2 regions of the Arthrobacter sp. BC5 genome follow, and region 1 is predicted to be linked to the other one. Evidence: predicted binding sites of a transcription regulator. Region 1 holds the regulator's gene; the other holds the start of a gene.
What was found. Region 1 encodes LexA, which represses DNA repair genes until DNA is damaged. Its sites were predicted from a motif close to TCGAACANNTGTTCGA; they were not measured.
Positions count from the first base shown of each region.

Region 1 (10,750 bases):
CCATCGGGGGCCTCGACGTCGACCGCCCTGCGCTGTCCGTGAGCATGGGTAATCCGCACACCGTCGTCGCGCTTGCCGAGCACGCCGAACTCGAACGGACGGAGCTGCACCGCGCACCGGCCGTCCAGCCGGTGCCACCAGCGGGAACCAACGTCGAACTCGTGGTCCCGTCGGAACCGCTCGTGGGGGACGACGGCGTCGGGCGCCTCACGATGCGCGTGCACGAACGGGGAGTCGGGGAGACGCAGTCCTGCGGTACCGGGGCGTGTGCCGCGGCCGCGGCCACGAGATTCTGGGCGGGCCGGGACGCGCCCTCCCGGTGGCGCGTGACCGTTCCCGGTGGCGTGGTCGGAGTGACCTTCTTCGACGGACCCGAGGGCCGCGAGCACGTGCAGCTCAGCGGGCCCGCCGTCCTCGTGGCGGACGGCGTGCTGCTGCCCGCGGTCTGACGGGACGGCCCCGGCTCAGCCGGCCCGGTGCACCTCGAGGACGCGGAACGACTTGGAGGTCTCCGCCCGCCGGACGCCGAAGCCCTCCGGCAGTTCCTCCGCGAGCCAGCGCTGCAGCGAGTCGGCCCCCAGGTTCTTCTGCACCACGAGCCACGCGCGTCCACCCGGGGCGAGTCGTGGCAGCCAGCGGAGCAACAGGGCATGCAGTTCCTGCTTGCCGATGCGGATGGGCGGATTCGACCAGATGGTGTCGAACTCGAGGTCCTCGTCGACGGCGTCGGGGAGACCGGCGGTGACGTTGCCCAGCCCCAGCCGCGCCGCGTTCTCGGTCGTCAGCGCGATGCACCGCTCGTTCACGTCGACGGCGTACACCTCGGCACCGGGGGACCGCAGCGCCATCGTGAGGGCGATCGGCCCCCAGCCACAGCCGATGTCCAGCAGGCGCTGCCCCTCGGGAGGGGGGACGGTGTCGAGGAGGATCGCCGTACCCTTGTCGACGCCGTCGGGACTGAACAGTCCGGACGACGTCACGAGATCCCTGGATGCGCCGGCCAGGACGACGGAGAGTGGCCGGCGGGTGTCCGGTCCTGCCGGCTGGGCGCTGAAATAGTGCTGTGGATCCATGGAGGAAAGCCTAGTGGCACCTGCGAAGCACCCGGGCAAGGCGGTTTTCGCGCTGGGAGAATACGCCGCACCGCGTTCGTGGTCGGCCGTAGAATTGACCGACATCCACTGAGGGAGACTATGACCACGAACAACGGGCATTCCGCCGGAGCCGACATGGGCCCGGAGGAGATCCAAGCCGTCATCGACCGGATCCTCGCCAGCGACGAAGCTGCCGTGGCGAAGGCGAAGAACGGGACGAAGCCGGAGGAGACCTCCGCACCGATCGACAGGACCTGGCGGTCCCGGGCCCTCGCGCTGTCGCAGGACGAGGAGCCATCCGGGTCGGACGGCGACCAGCAGGACCTGTCCGAGCGCCGCGCGCTCCGCCGTGTCGCCGGACTGTCCACCGAGCTCGAGGACGTCACCGAGGTCGAATACCGGCAGCTGAGGCTGGAGCGGGTCGTCCTCGCCGGCCTGTGGAGCGAAGGAACCGCGCAGGACGCCGAGAACTCGCTCCAGGAACTGGCAGCCCTCGCTGAGACCGCCGGCTCCGAGGTGCTCGACGGTATCGTCCAGCGCCGACTCAAGCCGGACCCCGCGACGTTCCTCGGCTCGGGCAAGGCCCAGGAGCTCAAGGGGATCGTCCAGGCGACCGGCGCGGACACGGTGATCGTCGACAGCGAGCTGTCACCGTCCCAGCGCCGCGGGCTGGAGGACATCGTCAAGGTCAAGGTCATCGACCGCACGGCCCTGATCCTCGACATCTTCGCCCAGCATGCCAAGAGCCGTGAGGGCAAGGCCCAGGTCGAACTCGCACAGCTCGAGTACCTGCTCCCGCGCCTGAGGGGCTGGGGCGAGTCCATGTCACGCCAGGCCGGTGGCCAGGTCGGCAGCGCCGGAGCCGGTATGGGTTCCCGTGGTCCGGGTGAGACGAAGATCGAGCTCGACCGGCGCAAGATCCGTACCCGCATGGCCAAACTGCGCCGCGAGATCGCCGGCATGAAGCCCGCGCGTGAGACCAAGCGGTCCAACCGACGGCGTAACCAGGTGCCCTCGGTCGCCATCGCCGGCTACACGAACGCCGGCAAGTCCTCCCTGCTGAACCGGCTCACGGATGCCGGCGTGCTCGTCGAGAACGCCCTGTTCGCCACCCTCGATCCGACGGTCCGCAAGGCCGAGACACCGGACGGGATCGGCTACACGCTGGCGGACACGGTCGGATTCGTCCGCTCCCTGCCCACCCAGCTGGTCGAGGCGTTCCGGTCGACGCTGGAGGAAGTGGCCGACTCCGACCTGATCCTGCACGTCGTCGACGCGTCCCATCCGGATCCGGAGGGACAGATCGCGGCGGTACGCACGGTGCTTACCGAGGTGGACGCACGCAAGGTGCCCGAGATCATCGTGCTGAACAAGGCCGACGCCGCCGATCCTTTCGTCATCGAGCGCCTGAGGCAGCGCGAGCCCCGGTCGGTCGTCGTCTCCGCCCGCACGGGAGCGGGGCTGACCGAACTCCGCCAGCTGATCAGCACGAACATCCCGCGCCCCGGAGTGAAGCTGGACATCCTGGTGCCCTACGAGCGGGGCGAGGTCCTCAGCCGCCTCCATGAGGAGGACGTGGAGATTCTCGGCATGGAGCATGTCGACGACGGGACGCGCCTCGAAGTGATGGTCCGGGAGGGCCTGGCAGCCGAGCTGGAGCCGTACGTACGCAATGACTGACAGCCCGAGGTCCGGTGCCGCCGTCGCGGCGCCGGACGCGGCGCACCGCTCCGCAAAGGCCCGGCAGGCCCTCGACCTGCTCGACGCCGCCGTGGGGGCGATGGGTGGGGAGATGCGCGCCGGCCAGCACGAGATGGTGCGCCAGGTCAGCGAGGCCATCCGCTCGGGCGACCACCTCCTCGTCCAGGCCGGTACGGGAACCGGCAAGTCCCTCGCGTACCTGGTGCCCCTGATCGCCCACGCCATGGACAGCGACCGCCCGTCGGTCGTCTCGACCGCGACACTCGCGCTGCAGGCTCAGATCGTCGGCCGGGACCTGCCGCGCCTCCTCGATGCCGTCCGGCCCGCGCTGGCACGGCCTGTCGACGTCGCGCTCCTCAAGGGCCGCTCGAACTACGTCTGCCTCCACAAGACCGGAGGTGGCTTCCCCGAGGAGGACGCCCCCGACACCCTCTTCAGCCTCGGTGAGGACGCTGCACCGCATCCGGCACCCGCGTCGGGCGGTGCCCCCGCATCGGCGCTCGGCCGGGAGGTGGTGCGGCTCCGGGAGTGGGCGGAGGAGACGACGACAGGCGACCGGGACGACCTCGTCCCGGGCGTGAGCGACCGCGCGTGGCGCCAGGTGTCCGTGTCCAGCATGGAATGCCTCGGTGCTGCCCGCTGCCCCGTGGCCCAGGAGTGCTTCAGCGAGAGGGCGCGCGCCGCCGCCGCGGACGCGGACATCATCATCACCAACCACGCGATGCTCGCGATCAGTGCCTTCGAGGGCCTCGCCGTGCTGCCGGCGTACGACGTGGTCGTCATCGACGAGGCGCACGAACTCCACGACCGCGTCACGGGGGCCGTGTCGGGTCAGCTGTCGGCCTCGATGGTGAGCGCCGCGGCCACGGCGCTGCGGCGTCACGCCTCCATCGGCACCGCGGCCCTCGATACCGCCGCGGCGGCCTTCGAGTCGGCGTCCGAACTCCTGTCCTCCGGACTGCTGCCGGGCGGCCTGCCGGACGACGTCGAGCAGGCGCTGGCGCAGGTCCGTGACGCGGCGCGCGCTGCGCTCTCCGACACGAAGACGGAGGGCAAGTCCGAGGCCGACGTCGACGGCGGCCGGCAGGTCGCCCGGTCCCGCGTGGCCCTGGTCTTCGAGCTCGCGGAGCGGATCCTGGCAGCCACGGAGCTGAACGAGGTGGTCTGGGCCTCGCGCCCCAGTACCTTCACGCCCGGCGCGGGGTACGAACAGCCGGACGAGAGCTCGCCCGCGACGCTGAACGTGGCACCGCTCTCGGTCGCCGGGCGCCTGCGGGAAGGACTGTTCGAGGACCACACCGTGATCCTGACCTCGGCGACGCTCGCCATCGGCTCCGAGTTCGGACCGGTTGCGGGATCCCTGGGCCTCAGTGGTCCCGGCGCCCCCGCGTGGACCGGGGTCGACGTGGGAAGTCCGTTCGACTACCCCCGGCAGGGGGTCCTGTACGTGGCGAAGGACCTTCCGAAGCCCGAGCGGGGCACGTCCGACGCGCAGCTGGCGGAGCTCCTGACCCTGCTCACGGCCTCCCGCGGGGGAGCGCTCGGACTGTTCTCGTCGAAGCGGGCCGCCGAGGAGGCGGCGGAGGCGCTGCGCCCGAAGGTCGACTTCGAGATCCTGTGCCAGGGGGACTCGTCCCTCAGCGCGCTCGTGACCCGGTTCGCGGAGGAGCCGGACACGTGCCTGTTCGGCACCATGTCACTGTGGCAGGGGGTGGACGTGCCCGGCTCGTCCTGCCGGCTCGTGGTCATCGACCGCATCCCCTTCCCGCGGCCGGACGATCCACTGATGACGGCGCGGACCAGGGCTGTGGCCCGCAACGGCGGCAACGGATTCATGAGCGTCTCGGCGACGCATGCTGCGGTGAGACTGGCGCAGGGCGCTGGTCGCCTCATCCGCGCGGCGGGGGACAGGGGCGTGGTGGCCGTCCTGGACAGCCGGCTCGCCAACGCCCGGTACGGCGGGTTCCTCAGGGCCGCGCTCCCGCCCTTCTGGGCGACGACGGACCGCGCCACGGTCACGGGCATCCTCGAGCGGCTCTCGGGACGCTGACGCGTCCGCCCGGCGGGCAGGGAATCCGCCGGGCGCGTCGCGATCCCCGGGCGGCGCGGCCGAGAGGGCCGTCGCCCGGATCGGCTGCCAGGCCGTCGGACCGGTATGCGCTACAGGGCGCGCATCACCGAGACGACCTTGCCCATGATGCTGGCGTGGTCGCCGAGGATCGGCTCGTAGCGGGTGTTCTGCGGCAGGAGCCAGGTGTGGCCGTCGCGCTGCCGGAAGGTCTTGACGGTCGCCTCGTCATCGAGCAGCGCCGCCACGATGTCGCCGTTCTGCGCACTCTGCTGCTTGCGGACGACGACCCAGTCACCGTCGCAGATCGCGGCATCCACCATGGAATCCCCCGAGACCCTCAGCATGAACAGCTCACCGTGGCCCACGAGCTGCCGTGGCAGGGGCATGACGTCCTCGACGACCTGGTCCGCGAGGATGGGCCCGCCTGCGGCGATCCGTCCCACGAGCGGCACCAGGGCGGTGTCGACGGCGATCTGGTGCTCCGCCGGCTTCCGGGCCGGCGACGAACCGTGCGTATCCGCGGACTGCTCGGAGGCCAGTGTCAGCGGCAGCAGTACCTCCATGGCCCGGGGGCGCTTCGGATCGCGCCGAAGGTATCCGAGCCGCTCGAGCTGCGACAGCTGGTGGGTCACGCTCGACAGGCTCGCAAGCCCCACGGTGTCACCGATCTCACGCATGGAGGGCGGATACCCCTTGTCGGCGATCGAGCGCTGGATCGTCTCGAGGATCGTCAGCTGGCGGGCGGTCAGCCCTTTGGACACGGAACGGCCGCGCGGACGGCCGCGGCCCGTAGAGATGGGCACGGCATCGGCCGCAACGGCGGCGGTGTTCGATTCCTGCCGGATTGCCGGGGTTGGTTCCGCCACTGGTGTGCCTTTCGCCTGGGACGCTGATCCCGTCGTGTCCGCCGATCCGCTCCCGATGGGCCGGAAGCCGATATGTCAGTGGCGGGTGGTTGTCTGGGGTACATCGACGGTTCGCCCGCCGCTTGGGAGCAGGTTCCACCGGTGGTGCACTCTCCTGCTCACGCTAGGACAGTCCGGGGCAGTTATCAAACATATGTTCGACCGAGTCTCGACAACGGTCGTTCGTCAGTGCTAGAAATAGGCAGACACGAAATAGAACGTATGTTCGAAAAAGGCCCCGGGCCCGCATCGGATGTTCGAAGGGAAAGAGGATACGCAATGGCTGAAGCACTGCACGGCAGCACGGCGCTGCGGGCGTTCACGCCCGCCCGTTCCAGGGTGAACCTTCGGAGCGTCCGCGACCTCCCGCAGGCCGCCGTACCTTCGGACGACGGGCAGCGGGGCACCCAGCGCCCCCTGACCCTCACCCGGCGGGGCCGGCTGCTGCTGGTCGGTCTCCCGATCGCCCTGGGCGTGGCAGCACTGATCCTCCTCGGCGCATTCCTGACATCGCAGGCGCAGGCGGGCGAGTCCGCGCCGACGTCCTCGCAGACGCTGGAGGTGAACATCGCCGCGGGGGAGTCGCTGTGGGACCTCGCGGTCCAGTACGCCCCGGAGCGGGACCCGCGCGACGTCGTGGCGGAGATGGTCGAGCTCAACAACCTGGGCACCTCCGTCGTCCAGGCCGGCCAGCGTATCTCGGTGCCCTCCGAGGGCTAGGCGACAGGCGCGCCGGCCGCGGGGCCGATCCGCCGCTCGGCCCGTGATCCGCCAGGGGCCGGCGCCGGTATTAGCCGCTGAAGTCCGCATCCCTTAAACTGGAGGGGTGCCATCCTCCGTCGACGCCCTTGCGAACCTTCCCCTGCGTGATGACCTCGTCGGGCTCCACCCGTATGGTGCCCCGCAACTGGATGTGCCCATCCTGCTGAACGTGAACGAGAACACGCACGGCGTTCCTGCCGACGTGCACGCAGCCATCGTCGAGGCGGTTGCCGCTGCCACCCAGGGCCTGAACCGCTATCCGGACCGCGAGTTCACCGAGCTGCGGAAGAACCTCGCCGACTACCTCGGCCACGGCCTGACGGCGGATCAGCTGTGGGCCGCGAATGGCTCGAACGAAGTGTTGCAGCAGGTCCTGCAGGCCTTCGGCGGGCCGGGGCGCACGGCGATCGGCTTTCCGCCCACCTACTCCATGTACCCGCTGCTGGCCAGCGGAACAGGAACACGCTATGTCACGGCGGAGCGGGGAGCAGCCTATGCCATGACACCCGGGGCAACGGCCCGTGCGGTCCGCGAGTCCGCCGCGAACGTGGTGTTCCTCTGCTCGCCCAACAACCCGACCGGCACGGCGCTCGGCCTCGATGTCATCGAGGCCGCCTATGAGGCCGGAGAGGCCGCCCGCGCGATCATCATCGTCGACGAGGCCTACGGAGAGTTCGCGCAGAAGGACACGCCGAGTGCCCTGACGCTGCTGGCCGGCCGACCCCGCCTGCTGGTGTCCCGCACCATGAGCAAGGCCTTCGCCCTGGCCGGGGCGAGGATCGGCTACCTTGCGGCCGCACCGGAGGTCACGGACGCCCTCCGGCTGGTCCGCCTGCCGTATCACCTCTCCGCCATCACCCAGGCGGCGGCCAACGCAGCGCTGACCCACGCGGACACCCTGCTCTCGAACGTCGAGGCCATCAAGGTGCAGCGGGACCGCATCGTGCGGGAACTCGAGGTCCTCGGCCTCTCACCGGCGCCGTCGGACGCCAACTTCGTGTTCTTCTCGGGACTCGAGGATCCGCGCCGCGTGTGGGAGGGCCTGCTGGATGCGGGAGTACTCATCCGCGACGTCGGCATCCCGGGCTCCCTGCGGGTGACCGCGGGAACAGAGGAGGAGACGACGGCGTTCCTCTCCGCGTTGGAGAAGCTGCTCTAGCTCCCGCGGACGGTCCGCCCTCTGGAAACGTCTCCTAGAATTGAAGCGCACGACGCCTGAGGCGCCGCGCCGTGCACCACCTCCAGCCCGCCTGACACCACGTCGAACCGCGCCCGGATGACCGGCAGCGCACAGAAGGAATGCAATGACAGTTGATGCCGCCCGCGGCCGTACGGCCCGCATCGAGCGCGTCACGAGCGAGTCCAGTGTCCTCGTGGAACTCGACCTCGACGGAACCGGTGTGTCCTCGATCGACACCACGGTGCCGTTCTACGACCACATGCTCACCGCGCTGTCGAAGCACTCGCTGATCGACCTGACCATCCGGTCCTCGGGCGATACACACATCGATGTGCACCACACCGTCGAGGACACGGCCATCGCCATCGGCGAGGCGCTACGCCTCGCGCTGGGAACGAAGGCGGGCATCCGCCGTTTCGGCGAGGCGACGGTTCCCCTGGACGAGGCACTCGCGAACGCCGTCGTCGACATCTCCGGGCGCCCGTTCCTCGTGCACGGCGGCGAGCCCGCGGGGCAGGAGTACCACCTCATCGGGGGCCACTTCACGGGATCCCTCACCCGGCACGTGCTGGAGGCGCTGGCGCTGCACGCCCAGATCTGCCTGCACGTCACGGTCATCGCGGGCCGGGACCCGCACCACATCGTCGAAGCCCAGTTCAAGGCCCTTGCCCGGGCCCTGCGCGCCGCTGTCGAGCCTGATCCGCGGGTCGACGGCATTCCGTCCACCAAGGGAGCACTATGACACCGCGCACCGTCACGGTCCTGGACTACGGATCGGGCAACGTCCGTTCCGTGGTGAGAGCGCTCGAACACGTCGGCGCCGAGGTGGTGCTGAGCGCCAAGCCGGCTGACGTCCTGAACGCCGACGGCCTGCTCGTGCCCGGCGTCGGCGCCTTCGCCGCCGTGATGAAGGGGCTCAAGGATGTCGACGCCCTCCGCATGATCGGACGCCGCGTGGCCGGCGGTCGTCCCGTCCTGGGCATCTGCGTCGGACTGCAGGTCCTGTTCGACGAGGGCGTGGAGCACGGTGTGCGCACGCCGGGCATGGGCGAGTGGCCGGGGACGGTCGAACGGCTGAAGGCCGAGGTCGTGCCGCACATGGGCTGGAACAGCGTCCAGCCGCCCGAGGACACGGTGCTCTTCGACGGGATCCGCGACGAGCGCTTCTACTTCGTGCACTCGTACGGCGTCCAGGACTGGTCCTTCGATGTCACCCAACCGGCGATGAAGCCCCCGCAGGTCACCTGGTCCGATCACGGTGGTCCGTTCATCGCGGCGGTGGAGAACGGCCCCCTCAGCGCCACGCAGTTCCACCCCGAGAAGTCCGGCGATGCCGGAGCTCAGCTCCTGCGGAACTGGATCGAGGGCCTCCGGTGAGCCGATGCTGAGTGTCGTCCTCATGGGCGTCGCCGGCCTCCTGATCGGCGGGGCGTTCTCGCTCCGCAGCCAGAAGGTCCCGCGCTGGGTGTGGATCGCCTTCCTCGTGCTGGCCGGTCTGTCGCTCTTCGCCGCGTACCTGTTCACGTTCTCCGGCGGATAGCCGGACCACCCTCCCGACCGCCCCGCCATCCCGGCCTCCGCCGCCCGCAAGAAAGCAGACCATGAGTCCCTTCTCCGAATCACCCACCCTCCAGCTCCTTCCCGCCGTCGATGTCGCCGACGGACAGGCCGTCCGGCTCGTGCAGGGGGAAGCGGGCAGCGAGACCAGCTACGGCGATCCGCTCGACGCGGCCCTCGCCTGGCAGGAGGACGGCGCGGAGTGGGTGCACCTGGTGGATCTTGATGCAGCATTCGGCCGGGGCTCCAACAGGGACCTGCTCGAGCGCGTGGTCAAGCACCTCGACATCAAGGTCGAGCTCTCCGGGGGGATCCGCGACGACGCATCGCTGGACGCTGCCCTCGAACTCGGAGCAACCAGGGTGAACCTCGGCACGGCAGCGCTGGAGAATCCGGAATGGACCGAGCTGGCCATCGCCCGGTACGGCGACGCCGTCGCCGTCGGGCTCGACGTCCGCGGCACCACCCTCGCGGCACGGGGGTGGACGGAGGACGGCGGCGACCTGTGGGAAGTGCTGCAGCGCCTCGAGGACGCCGGCTGCGCGCGCTACGTCGTCACGGACGTGACGAAGGACGGCACGCTCAAGGGCCCGAACCTCGCGCTGCTCAGGGAGGTCCTGGCCAGGACCTCCCGTCCCGTCGTCGCCTCGGGCGGCATCTCCAGCCTCGACGACATCGCAGCCCTCCGCGAACTCGTGCCGAGCGGTCTCGAGGGCGCGATCGTCGGCAAGGCCCTGTATGCCGGAGCCTTCACCCTGCCCCAGGCGCTGGATGTGGCAGGACTTCCCGCCGCGGACGCGTGACCGCCAGGCAGCTGCCCGCGCACATCGCAGCGGCGCTGGCGGGCAACACCACCGACTCCGCCGGCCGGCCATGGGCGGGCCGGGACCTTACCGGTCCGGCCAACCCGCTGCACGCGTTCGACGACGACGACGGCTCGGCCGACGCGCGGCTCGCTGCGGCGGTGGCGGGGCTCCTCGGCGCGTCGGGCCAGCCGGGCCCGCACGAACGGGCCGTCTTCGCGGCGCTGACGACGGCACGGGTGTTCATCCCGATCGTCGCGCAGCTCAGCCAGGGCGGGGACGCGGCATCCGGCCTGCAGGCCGACAAGGAGGCCGACATGGCGCTCGTCACCCTCACGGCGCCGGACGGACGGAAGGCGCTGCCGGTGTTCTCGTCGACGCAGGCGCTGGCACACTGGCACCCGGACGCCCGGCCCGTCGCCGCCTACGCAGCACGGGCCGCCCTCGCCGCGGCGGCGGAGCAGGCAGAGCTCATGGTCCTCGACCCCGGTGCGGAGGTGACCTTCGTCCTCCGGCGTCCTGCCGTCTGGGCCCTCGCCCAACAGGCGAGCTGGACGCCGTCCTACGAGGACCAGGAACTGGCCGCGCTCATCGACGCGGTCGCACGCGGGCAGGAGGACATCCTGGGTGTGCTGCTGAGGCCCGGTGCGGGAGTCCTCACTCGGGCTGCCGACGGT
Region 1 covers NZ_CM155273.1:3,587,709-3,598,458, reverse strand. Annotated here, with positions in the region: gene dapF (diaminopimelate epimerase) at 1-449, shown strand, start outside; gene AC1MFI_RS16820 (class I SAM-dependent methyltransferase) at 465-1,073, opposite strand; gene hflX (GTPase HflX) at 1,194-2,774, shown strand; gene AC1MFI_RS16810 (ATP-dependent DNA helicase) at 2,767-4,845, shown strand; gene lexA (transcriptional repressor LexA) at 4,956-5,669, opposite strand; gene AC1MFI_RS16800 (LysM peptidoglycan-binding domain-containing protein) at 6,051-6,491, shown strand; gene AC1MFI_RS16795 (histidinol-phosphate transaminase) at 6,598-7,692, shown strand; gene hisB (imidazoleglycerol-phosphate dehydratase HisB) at 7,838-8,455, shown strand; gene hisH (imidazole glycerol phosphate synthase subunit HisH) at 8,452-9,090, shown strand; gene AC1MFI_RS16780 (hypothetical protein) at 9,095-9,253, shown strand; gene priA (bifunctional 1-(5-phosphoribosyl)-5-((5-phosphoribosylamino)methylideneamino)imidazole-4-carboxamide isomerase/phosphoribosylanthranilate isomerase PriA) at 9,315-10,073, shown strand; gene AC1MFI_RS16770 (SseB family protein) at 10,070-10,750, shown strand, end outside.

Region 2 (10,750 bases), 620 kb from region 1:
GTCCGGTTCATCGTCTGCCGCCGCAGGTGCGAGACGTAGGCGCCCTCCGTGACCACGCACCGCAGACCGGCCGCTCGCACGCGGATCGCCAGGTCGATGTCCGCGCCGTAGCCGTGCCGCGGGAAGGTGACCTCGTCCAGACCCCCCAGTTCGACGACGGAAGGCACCGCGAACGCGATCGCGGTGCCGTCGCAGAAGTCGACGTCGCGCAGCACGCCGCGCGGCACGTACTCCGCAGCGGTACTCGGGATCGCCGAGGCCCGCTGGTGGAGCCAGAAATCGTCGTAGCAGGACGCCGCGAGCGCGATGTCGTCCGCTGTCGAGAAGGGCGCGAGCAATCCGTCGAGGAACCCCGGCGACAGCCGGATGTCGTTGTTCAGCACCACGCAGACCGCATGTCCATCGCGCGACGCCGTCTGCAGGGCCCAGTTGGCGGCGCCGATCCACCGCAGGTTGCGCCCCGGGCGGTGGACCTCGATGTTCCCCTCGGGCAGCACGTAGTCACCGGCGTTGTCGACCACCACGATGCGCAGGGCAGGATCGAGGTCGCTCCCGTCGCGGCACAGGTCATGCACCACCGCATCGGTCAGTTCCGGCGAACCGAACGCGGGGATGACCACCAGCGCCGACGCGGCGGCGGTCGAAGGGGTCACTGCTCGGCGCGGGCGGTACGGACCCCGCGGTCGCCGTTCAAGGTGATGACGAACATCGGTTCCCCTCAGGTCAGGTGGACGTGTGCCACGGCAGTGAAGACTACGGAGTAGTTCTGCCAGGCCGGGCGAAAGGATGGCTCTTTCTTGTGTGATGTGCCCCACGCGGCCTACAGTAGATACATCGTGTCCGTACTAGTTGTACGCACTGTCCCACACAGACCTCCCGTACAGAGAGAAGATTCGCCATGGCAGCCGAATCGCTTCCGAAGTCCCGCATCCCCCTGTTCGATGGCATGAACCGCATCCCCGGCGGCCTCATGCTCATCCCCCTGATCCTCGGCTCGATCGTCGGGACGTTCGCGCCCGGCTTCCTGGAACTCGGCAGCTTCACCACCGCCCTGTTCGCCGAGTCGGCCCTGCCGCTGATCGCCGTCCTGATCTTCGCCACCGGCATGCAGATCACCGCCAAGGCCTCCGGCCCCGTGCTCGCGACCACCGGTGTCGTCCTGCTATTCAAGACGATCATCCCCGCCGCCCTCGTCGCGGGCCTCGGCCTCGTCGTCGGCATCGACGGCATCCTCGGGATCTCGATCCTCGCCCTCCTGGCCAGCTTCGACAACAGCAACGGCGGCCTCTGGCTCGCCTTCACCGGCCGCTACGGCGACTACCGCGACCGCGGCGCCTACATGGCCTCGGCCATCAACGACGGCCCCTTCTTCACCTTGCTCTTCCTCGGCATCTCGGGCCTCGGCAACATCCCGTTCCTCACCCTCCTCGCCGCCGTCATCCCCTTGATCCTCGGCTTCATCGTCGGCAACCTCGACGCCAAGTGGACCGAGGTCATGCGGCCCGTGCCGAACATCGTCATCCCGTTCTTCGCCTTCGCCCTCGGCACCGGCATCGACCTGCGCAACGTCATCACCGGCGGCCTCAGCGGCATCTTCGTGGGCATCGCCGCCACCCTCATCACCGGCACCCTCGTCTACATCGGCTACCGCTTCGTCCTGCGCCGCGGCATCAAGTCCGGGATCGGCATCGCCTCCGCCACCACGGCCGGCAACTCGATCGCGACGCCGGCCATCGTCGCCGCTGCGGACCCCAGCTTCTCCCCGTTCGTGGAGGTCGCGACGGCGCAGGTCGCCTCCGCCGTCCTGGTCACCGCGATCTTCGCCCCGCTCCTGGCCACCTGGGTGCTCAAGCGTCAGGGCGGACTCGACACCGACGACGCCGTCGCGGTCACCCCGACGTCCGCCTCCGAGCTCCCTCCCGCCGGTGATCCGTCCGCACCCACGACTCGGCGCCGCCGGACCGGGGACGACGAGTGACGGCACCCACCGCCCCCATCGTCGGCATCGCCGCCGACGACGTCACCGGCGCCACCGACTCCGTGGTCCAGTTCTCCCGCACGGGCTGGTCCTCCCGCCTGCTGCTGGGTGAACTGCTCCCGGACTCGGTGGCGCCCGGTAGCGCCCTGGCGGTCAACACTGACGCCCGCGCTCTGGACCCCGCCACCGCCCGTCAGGCCACGGCGAGCGCCATCAGGAATCTCGTCACCGCGGGGGCCGACCGCCTGTACCTGAAGATCGATTCCACGATGCGCGGCAGCGTCCCGGCGCAGGTGGCCGGAGCGCTCGACGCATGGCAGGAGCAACACCCCGGCTGTTTCGCGGTCGTGTGCCCGGCCTACCCGGCGATGGGGCGGACGATCGAGGACGGCCTGCTGCGCGTGCACGGCGGACCGGTCGAGGACTCTCCCGCGGGCCGCGACCCGGTCACGCCGGTTCCGACGAGCGAGTTCTCGCAGCTTCTGCCCGGCCCGACGACGATCAGCCTCAGCGGCTCGGCTGACCGGGATGCGCAGGCCCTTCGGGACGCGGCGGGTAGCGGCGTCGTGGTCGTCAACGCGGCGTCCGACAGCGACCTCCGCACCCTGGCGGCAGCCCTCGTCGTCGCCGGTCCGACGGCGATCCCTGCCGGGTCGGCCGGTCTGGCCGCAGCGATGGCAGCAGCCTGGGCCGACGCCGGAGCAGTACACGCAGCAGCAGAACCTGCACCCGCAGCGCAGGGGCAGCGGATCGTCGTCGTCGTCAGTTCACTGCACGACGTCGCCCGCGCCCAGACCGACCACCTGCAATCCCAGCTGGACCCGGCCGATCTCCGCATCCTGCAGCCCGACGAGTCCCTGCTCGACCAGCCGAACCGGCTCGCGCAGTGGGCCGCCGGAGAACTCGAGGTCCCGGAGTCCCTGCCGCGGGTCGTCGTCATCACCTCCCCCGAGGCGATCGGCGGTTCAGAAACCCTCAGCGGGACCGCCATCGCGGCCAGTCTCGCGTCGGTGGTGCAGCAGACCCTGGCCCGCGCTTCCGTCGGTGCCCTCGTGCTCGTCGGCGGCGACGGGGCCCGCGCCGTCCTCGACGCCACGCGGGCCCAGGCGCTGCGCATCACCGGCGCCATCCAGGAGGGCATCCCGGTCGGCGTCGTCGAAGGCGGCACCGCGGCTGGAAAGATTGTCGTCACGAAGGCCGGCGGCTTCGGGCCGGTCACCGCCCTGCTCGACACCGTCACCGAACTCACCCGGACACTGTCCACCACCCTCGCCCACTCAACGGAGGCATCCTCATGAGCATCCCCACCCTCGCCGTCACCCTCGGCGACGTCGCCGGCATCGGTCCGGAGATCACAGCGAAGTCCCTCCTCGGGCACGACGACGTCCGGCAGGAGTGCAGGCCCGTCGTCATCGGTGACGAGGCCGCGATGCGCCAGGGCGTCACCAACGTGGGCGGCGACCCGGACACGGTCCGCGTGCTGTCCTCGATCGAGGACGCGACCAACGAACCCGGCATCATCGAGCTGCTGCAGACCGGCCCGTCGCTGGCCGACGTCAAGCTCGGCGAGCTCAGCCCCGCTGCGGGCGACGGCTCCTACCGCTTCGTCGTCGAGGCCTGCCGCCTCGCGCGCGAAGGTGCAGTCCAGGGCATTGTCACCGCGCCGCTCAACAAGGCCGCGATGCACGCCGGCGGGCACAAGTGGCCCGGGCACACGGAGCTCCTCGCGCACGAGTTCGGCGTGGAGAACTTCAGCCTCGTCCTCTCCGCGGGCGACCTCTACTTCTTCCACCTCACCACCCACGTCTCCCTGCGGCAGGCCATCGAGGACGTCACGCCCGAGCGCACCACCAACGTCATCGAGCTCGTCAAGGCCTTCACGGACGCCCTCGGAAACCCGGACGAGCCGATCGGCCTTGCCGGCCTCAACCCGCACGCCGGCGAGAACCGGCTGTTCGGCGACGAGGACGCCGACATCCTCGCCCCCGCCGTCGCCGCCGCCCGCGAGAAAGGCATCAACGTCCACGGGCCCATCCCCGCGGACGCGCTCATCCCCGCCGCGGTCAAGGGCAAGTGGAACATGGTCATCGCCTGCTACCACGACCAGGGCCACGCACCCTTCAAGGCGGTCTACGGCGACGACGGCGTGAACATCACCGTCGGCCTGCCCGTCGTGCGCGTCTCCGTGGACCACGGCACGGCGTTCGACATCGCCGGCCAGGGCATCGCCCGCGAGGCGAGCCTGGTCCTGTCCATGCGGCGAGCTGCTGCGCTGGCGCCGGGCTGGGACCACGTCTGGCGGACAGCGCAGAAGAAGTAGCTGCTCCCGACATTTAGGATCGAGACCATGACAAGCGACGAAGACCTCGACCCACCCGTGCCCAGCTACCTCGAGGGCATCGAGCTCAAGCGGGTCCACGACGGCAAGGTCCTCGAGGAGCACGACGACGACGCGTCGTCGTCCTCCGACGGCGCTTCGTCGTCGCCGTCCTCCGACGGCGCCGACACGTAGTCCTCGACCAGCATTGTGAACCGGAGCCTCTCATGACCGGACCAGACGATCCACAGGAGCGCCCACTGGATGCGGGGAGTGGCGAGCCGCTGCACCTGCAGCTCCGCGGGCATCTGCGCGCGCAGATCCTGAACCATTCGCTGCCGCCGGGCACGTCGCTGCCCAGCGAGGCGCAGCTGCAGGTGCGGTACGGGGTGTCCCGGTCCGTGGTGCGTCAGGCGCTGGGCGCGCTGACGGATGAAGGGCTGATCGAGCGGGGCCGCGGGCGCGGCAGCACCGTGGCCCCACGCCGCGAGCACCACCGTCTCGTGCACCGCACGTCCGGGTTGTCGGCCCAGCTCGGCAGCGCCGGGGCGAGTGTCGGCACGGAGGTGCGGTCGCTCTCCCTGCAGGACGCCGATGCGTCCACCGCGCTCCTCGGGACGCCTCAGGTGCTCGCGCTCGAGCGGCTGCGGACGGCCGACGGCGTGCCCATCGCCGTCATCCACACCTGGCTGCCGGCACCTGCCTTTTCTGGTTTGACGGCGGAAGAGCTGCAGGACGCGTCCCTGCACGCGGTGCTCGGTGAGAAGTACGGGGTGCAGATCACGTCCGGTAAGCGGCAGATCCGGGCAGTGCCGGGTGACGGTGACTTGCTGAGACTGCTGCAGCTGGAGGCATTGTCGCCCGTCCTGTTGCTGGAGGGCACGAGCTTCGACCAGGACGGGCGGCCCGTGGAGGTCTTCTCGACGTGGCACCACCCGGACCATGTGGTGTTCGACATCGACATCCAGCGGGAGCCCGGAGTGCAGGCCTCGGCAGGTGGCCCGCCGTCGTCGTCTGCTGTTGACGCCCCCGACGCGGTGGCCGACCAGGCCCGCCGGTTGGGCGCCGAGCTCCTGCGCTTCGCGGACGGTCTCTCGACCACGGAGCGCTGATCGTCGGCTTCATCCAGGCCGTACGATCCCGACGTGCCTGATGGCGCCACGGCTCGGCGATTTTCTCCGGTAGGCCGACTCGCTGGCGCGACCGGCGATGACAGCCGACGGCTGTGGAGGAATAGTGCTCGACTTCTCCTCCACAAAGAGTCCGGACCCTCTGGAATAGTACGCATGTTCGATAAAATGAGGCATGGACATCGCACCGCTCGAGCATCCCGAGGGAACCGGTCCCTCCCTGGAGTCGACGCGGCGGGAATTGCTCGCTTTCGCGCAGGACCTGAATAGGCGTCACCTTCTTCTCAGTAAGCACGACGTCGTACGAGCACTCGTGGACATCGAAGAGCTCTCGAAGGTCATCGATCACCTCCAGATCGTTGCCGCTCGAGCTGCGCAGGAACACGGCGTCGCCGGCACCGGGGAGCAGGAGGCCCATGGATCCCTCCTTGTGCGGGCACAGCAAAGCCTGTCGCCAGTGCAGGACGACGGCGCCGAGGGCGGCGCCGAGGGCGGCGGCGAGGGCGGCGGCGGGGACGGCGCCGGGGGTGGCGGCTCGAGCACTTCAGTAGGCGCCGAACAGCGGAACAATAATGGGTTCCGCCCCGAATTCAGGACCTGTGCCGACTTCCTGCGGGCCAGGCTCGGCATCAGCCGCACCGAGGCGAACCGCCGATTGAGGCTCGCGGCAAGCCTCCTGCCCGGGGTCACTGCAATCGGCTCGGCCACTCCCGCGTCGATGAGCACCCTCGGTGCTGCAGCAGGCGCGGGCGAGGTCAGCGGACGCGCTGTTTCGATCGTTCATGAGGCGGTGCAACGGGTGCGGTCCTTCGCAACACCGGTGCAACTCGATTCGATGGAGCAGCACCTCACGCGGCAAGCGGTCGAATCGGACGAAGACCTCCTGCGGGTCCTCGCGAGACGCTGGGAGGGTGTGCTCAACCAGGACGGGCTGGAACCCACCGACAAGGTCCTCAAGGCACGACAGGGCGTCTTCCTCAAGGGCAGACGCAATGGTCTGCATTTTCTGGAGATCGGCGCCACCGACGAGCAGTTCGAGCATCTGGTCACCGTCGTGAACACCGCGACGAATCCGAGGAGGGATCCGGTGACCCTTCAGAACACCGGGGACCCGACCATCGGTGGAGATAAAGCCGACGAGCTGGCCGCCGAGAACGAAGAGGGTGGCGCCGGTGGGTACTCCACGGGCGGGCGCCAGAGCGAAGGGGACGACGCTGGTGCGACTGACGCCGGTGGGGGCGATGCGGACCGGGCGACACGCCCGCAGAACCTCCTCGACGGGCTGGTCGCAGCATGCAGGATCGCTTTGTCGACCGACAGGCTTCCCGCAGCAGGCGGACACCGGCCCCAGGTCATGGTGACCATCAGCTATACCGACCTCGTGGGCGAGATGGAACGTGCCGGCCACGCCGTGTTCGGGCAGCAGATGAGCGCACGAAGCATCCGCACGCTGGCCTGTGATGCAGACATCATTCCGATGGTCCTCGGCGGACAGGGGCAGATCCTCGACATCGGGCGGGCACAACGCCTCTTCCCTGCGCATCTGCGGCGGGCACTCGTTGCGAGGGACAAGGGCTGCGCGTTCCCGGACTGCTCCATTCCGGCAACCTGGTGCGAGGCCCACCACACCACGCCCTGGGCCAAAGGTGGAACAACGAGTATCAGCCAGGGCGTCCTCCTGTGCTCGCGACATCATCATGTGATTCACGAGGGGAAGTGGATTGTCGAATCGAAGAACGGCATCCCCTGGTTCACTCCACCGGGATACCTTGACCCGAATCGGAGTCCCCGAAGAAATACCTACTGGCAGGTGGAGGATGCCGTCCACGCGCAGCTTCGTGACGCCGGGCGTGGACGATCTGCTGCAAGCGCCCCGCTGCTCTACTCGCCGACGGTCGCCCCCGCCACCCAAGCCACCCTGGCCATCCCAGCTATCCCAGCCACCCTGGCCATCCCAGCCATCCCAGCCACCCCAGCCGTCGACGTTCACTAGAACACGATGACGCTGCGGGCCAGCCCCCCCCCCCGGTGCATCGCGTCGAACGCCTCGTTGACCTCGTCGAGGCCGATACGGTGCGAGATCAGCCGGTCCACGGGCAGCCGCCCCGCCAGGTACAGCGCGGCCAGGCGCGGGAAGTCCCGCCCCGGCACGGTCGAGCCGTAGTTCGAGAGCGCTTGTGCCCCAGGCGTTGCTCTCACCGGGATAGGCGCACCGTCGGTACTCGGTACCTGCAGCAACCACCCGTATGTCCCTCATCTGCTACTCGAACCTCTCAAAACCGCATCGATATCGTTGCCGCCGGCCGATCAGGAGCCCTACGGTTGGAGGCCCCGCGCACGCGGATCTTCAACGGAGAAGAGAGTTCATCATGCGTTTGTCCTCCTTTGTGGCCGCGACCACGCTCGGACTCGTCGTCGCACTTGCACCAGCCGGTCCGGTATCCGCCGGTCCCGCCGAACGGGCGGCCAACTGCACCGCTATCGGCGGGACGATAGCCGGCAGCGGTGTCAACCAGACCTGTACCGTGACAACTGTCGTCGTCGGACCTGACGTTCCCTCCGGTCTGCCGACAACCACGTTCAGTACGGACCGACCGTCGGGCGATCCAGTGACGGTCGATACGTCGGACCCTGTCCGTCAGCCCGATCCGGAGGTGACGACGAAGGAGCGTAACGTCGGTGGGCCTGTCGTCGTCGAGAGCGAGCGTCTCGGCACTCCCGTAGTAACAGAGGAAGAACGCGACGCCGGCGACGCGGTCAGCCAAGACGTCGTCGTTCCGGGTACGCCGACCTCCACCACCCGCACCGAGCGGGGAACCCCGAGGAGCACTCAGACCCCAACGACCACCAATTGCCGCCGGGTCAACGACGACCGGGCGGCGAAGCCGGTGGAGAGGTGCGAGCGGGCCGTCCTGACCACGACGACGACCCCCACGACCATCGTCACCACGACCACAACACCGCAGGAACGGGTCACGACGACCATCCAGCCGCGGGAGACGCTGATCACCACGACGACGCCGGTGACGGCGGTCTTCACGAGCACCCAGCAGCGTGAATCGTGCACCACGACGACGTTCCAGACGGTTGTCGCCACCGCCACGACGCAGCAGACCGTACGCACGGCGACGACGACGACGCAGACTACCCGGACCACGACCACCACCACGACCACGTTCGCTTTCGTTCGCGGGGCGGACACCATCAACCCCGTCCCCTCCAGCACGTCGACGACACAATCGACGGCATCAGGGACTCCGGTGGTGACGGAAGCGGTTGTTCCCGGTACACCGATCGTCACCACCGGTACCCGGCCGGGGCCCGAGGAATCGGACGTAGTATGCACACCGATCACGCCGGTAGTGACAGTCACCGATGGCGAAACCACCCAGCGGGTCGCAACGGCAACCGTGCCGGCAGAGCCGATCACCACTGTGACCCGCGAGGGCATTGAACCGCTCGTCGTAACGAGCGAAGCTCCCGGCGCGCCGATCGTCACCACGGCTGTGCGGAGCACCGGGGAGACCTGCTTCAACAACCCCTCGACCGCAGAGCAGCGGCGCAACCGCTGCTGAGCCGATTTCCGAACCACCCGCGCATGGTTCCTCCTTCAGGGAGGGAGGAACCATGCCACAGGCGATCGGCCAGGCCTTGGACCCGCATCGGGGACAGTGCCCCCTGAGGGCGGGCTTGCTCTGTTGCGTCGTCGTACCCGGAGACTAGGCGGGCGCGGTGATGTTCCAGCACTCTCCGAGCCACACATCGGTCACCTATTCAGGCACCTGGGGCTGCACGACGCCGGGTGGCGGTTGCAGGGGCGGCGTCGACAGCGACTCGGCGAACTGCTGCAGCGCTCCCGCCCCGGCCCAGAGCACCAGGGCCAGCAGCACAAGACGCCATAGGGCACCAAGGCAGCTGGGCTCGCCTGTCCGACGTCGTCGATTGGCAGGCCTGGGAGCGCGACTACGAGGCGCCGCTCGATCGGCAGGAACAGAGGGCATGGCAGCCGCTCGTCGAGCTGCGAGCAGCGGTGATTCTTCCTTCGGGTGAACGAGCAGGGCTGTCGTCGCCACCGCTGGACTCGTCGGCCCTGCCAGCAGCCCTTTCAGGTGGTCGTGAATAGCGCTGACGCATGGCTGCTCAAGAACCGGAGGTAGCGCAAGCACCGCATCGGTCAACCCGTCGATGCCGACGACTGTCACGCCGGTGCCGGTCGAGCCGACGAGCTCGGGGTGTCCCACCAGGCAGATCCATGCCTGTGCCATGCTCCGATGCTGCGGTTCGAGTAGCGCCGCCACCGCAGCGCATTGGTCAAGCGACGACGCCGTCTCACGTCTCCGCGTGTAGCCGTTCCGGTACAGCTCGCCGTCGCGCAGGCACACGTCACCCGACCAGTTCTTGGCATCGATGACCAGGACTCCTCCCGGTCCAACAGCGATGTGATCGAGGTTCGCCCTGGGCCGGCCGGGCCAGTGCACGTCGTGAAGCACTCTCCAGCCCTGGAGCTCCAGCTGGTTCAGCTGCGCGCCGACCCGCGCCTCACCCTCGGCTCCGACGAGCCATGCCTGTTGCGCCTTCCGAGCCAACGCGAGGTCGGCCTCGACCCGCTCCAGCTCGGCCTCCAGCCGGGACACCCGTTCACCTATTCGCTGAGCCTGCTCGGCAGCGCCCTGTCCTGCTTCCACGTCGTCCCCCAATAGCTTCGCCCCTCAAAGCGTAGGAGAGCCCGGATTCCAGGGGCGGAAGGAAAAGCGCAGGAGTAAGCAAGGATTTCAGCCCTCGAGACGGCAGAACGGGACCTAGGACCCTTGCCGGGCACGTGCGGCTCCCACAATGATCGAGCGATGGAACAGCGAAGCGCGGATGAATTGCTGAAAGAGTCGTACCCGGGAATCGGGATCGCTCTCGGCGCAGGAGTTGGATGTGCCATCGGAGTGGCGATCGCCGGTGGACCCGGCATAGCGATCGGCGTCGGCATCGGGGCCGGCGTGGGCCTCGTCGTCGGCGCAATCGCCGGCATGTCATCCGGGAAGCGCTGAACCTCGACCTGAGCGTTGCCCTGGCCGTGCGGCGTGTCCGGGCGGCGAGGAGTGCGACAGCGCGTCCCCGGCCTGACTCCCGAAGAACGGGAACCCCTCTTTCGAGAGGTGCTTCAACCCTGGGCCGCCTGCCAGTCCTTACGGGCGGCCCAGATCAGGAAGGCGAGCGCCGGGACGCACCACAGCCAGAAGCCCCAGCCGAACAGCATGAGCCCCAGATGGAAGGCGATGACGCCGATCCAGCCGGCCTTGGCCCATTGGCCGCCGCGCAGGAGCAGAACGCCCA
Region 2 covers NZ_CM155273.1:461,725-472,474, forward strand. Annotated here, with positions in the region: gene AC1MFI_RS01930 (glycosyltransferase) at 1-653, opposite strand, end outside; gene AC1MFI_RS01935 (2-keto-3-deoxygluconate permease) at 899-1,978, shown strand; gene AC1MFI_RS01940 (four-carbon acid sugar kinase family protein) at 1,975-3,276, shown strand; gene pdxA (4-hydroxythreonine-4-phosphate dehydrogenase PdxA) at 3,273-4,298, shown strand; gene AC1MFI_RS01950 (hypothetical protein) at 4,326-4,490, shown strand; gene AC1MFI_RS01955 (GntR family transcriptional regulator) at 4,523-5,407, shown strand; gene AC1MFI_RS01960 (HNH endonuclease signature motif containing protein) at 5,601-7,418, shown strand; gene AC1MFI_RS01965 (hypothetical protein) at 7,415-7,624, opposite strand; gene AC1MFI_RS01970 (hypothetical protein) at 8,080-9,000, shown strand; gene AC1MFI_RS01975 (nuclease-related domain-containing protein) at 9,196-10,110, opposite strand; gene AC1MFI_RS01980 (hypothetical protein) at 10,270-10,464, shown strand; gene AC1MFI_RS01985 (hypothetical protein) at 10,578-10,750, opposite strand, start outside.
Region 2: a site for LexA is predicted at 5,574-5,589, ahead of AC1MFI_RS01960 (HNH endonuclease signature motif containing protein). Genes of this name have one in related genera too.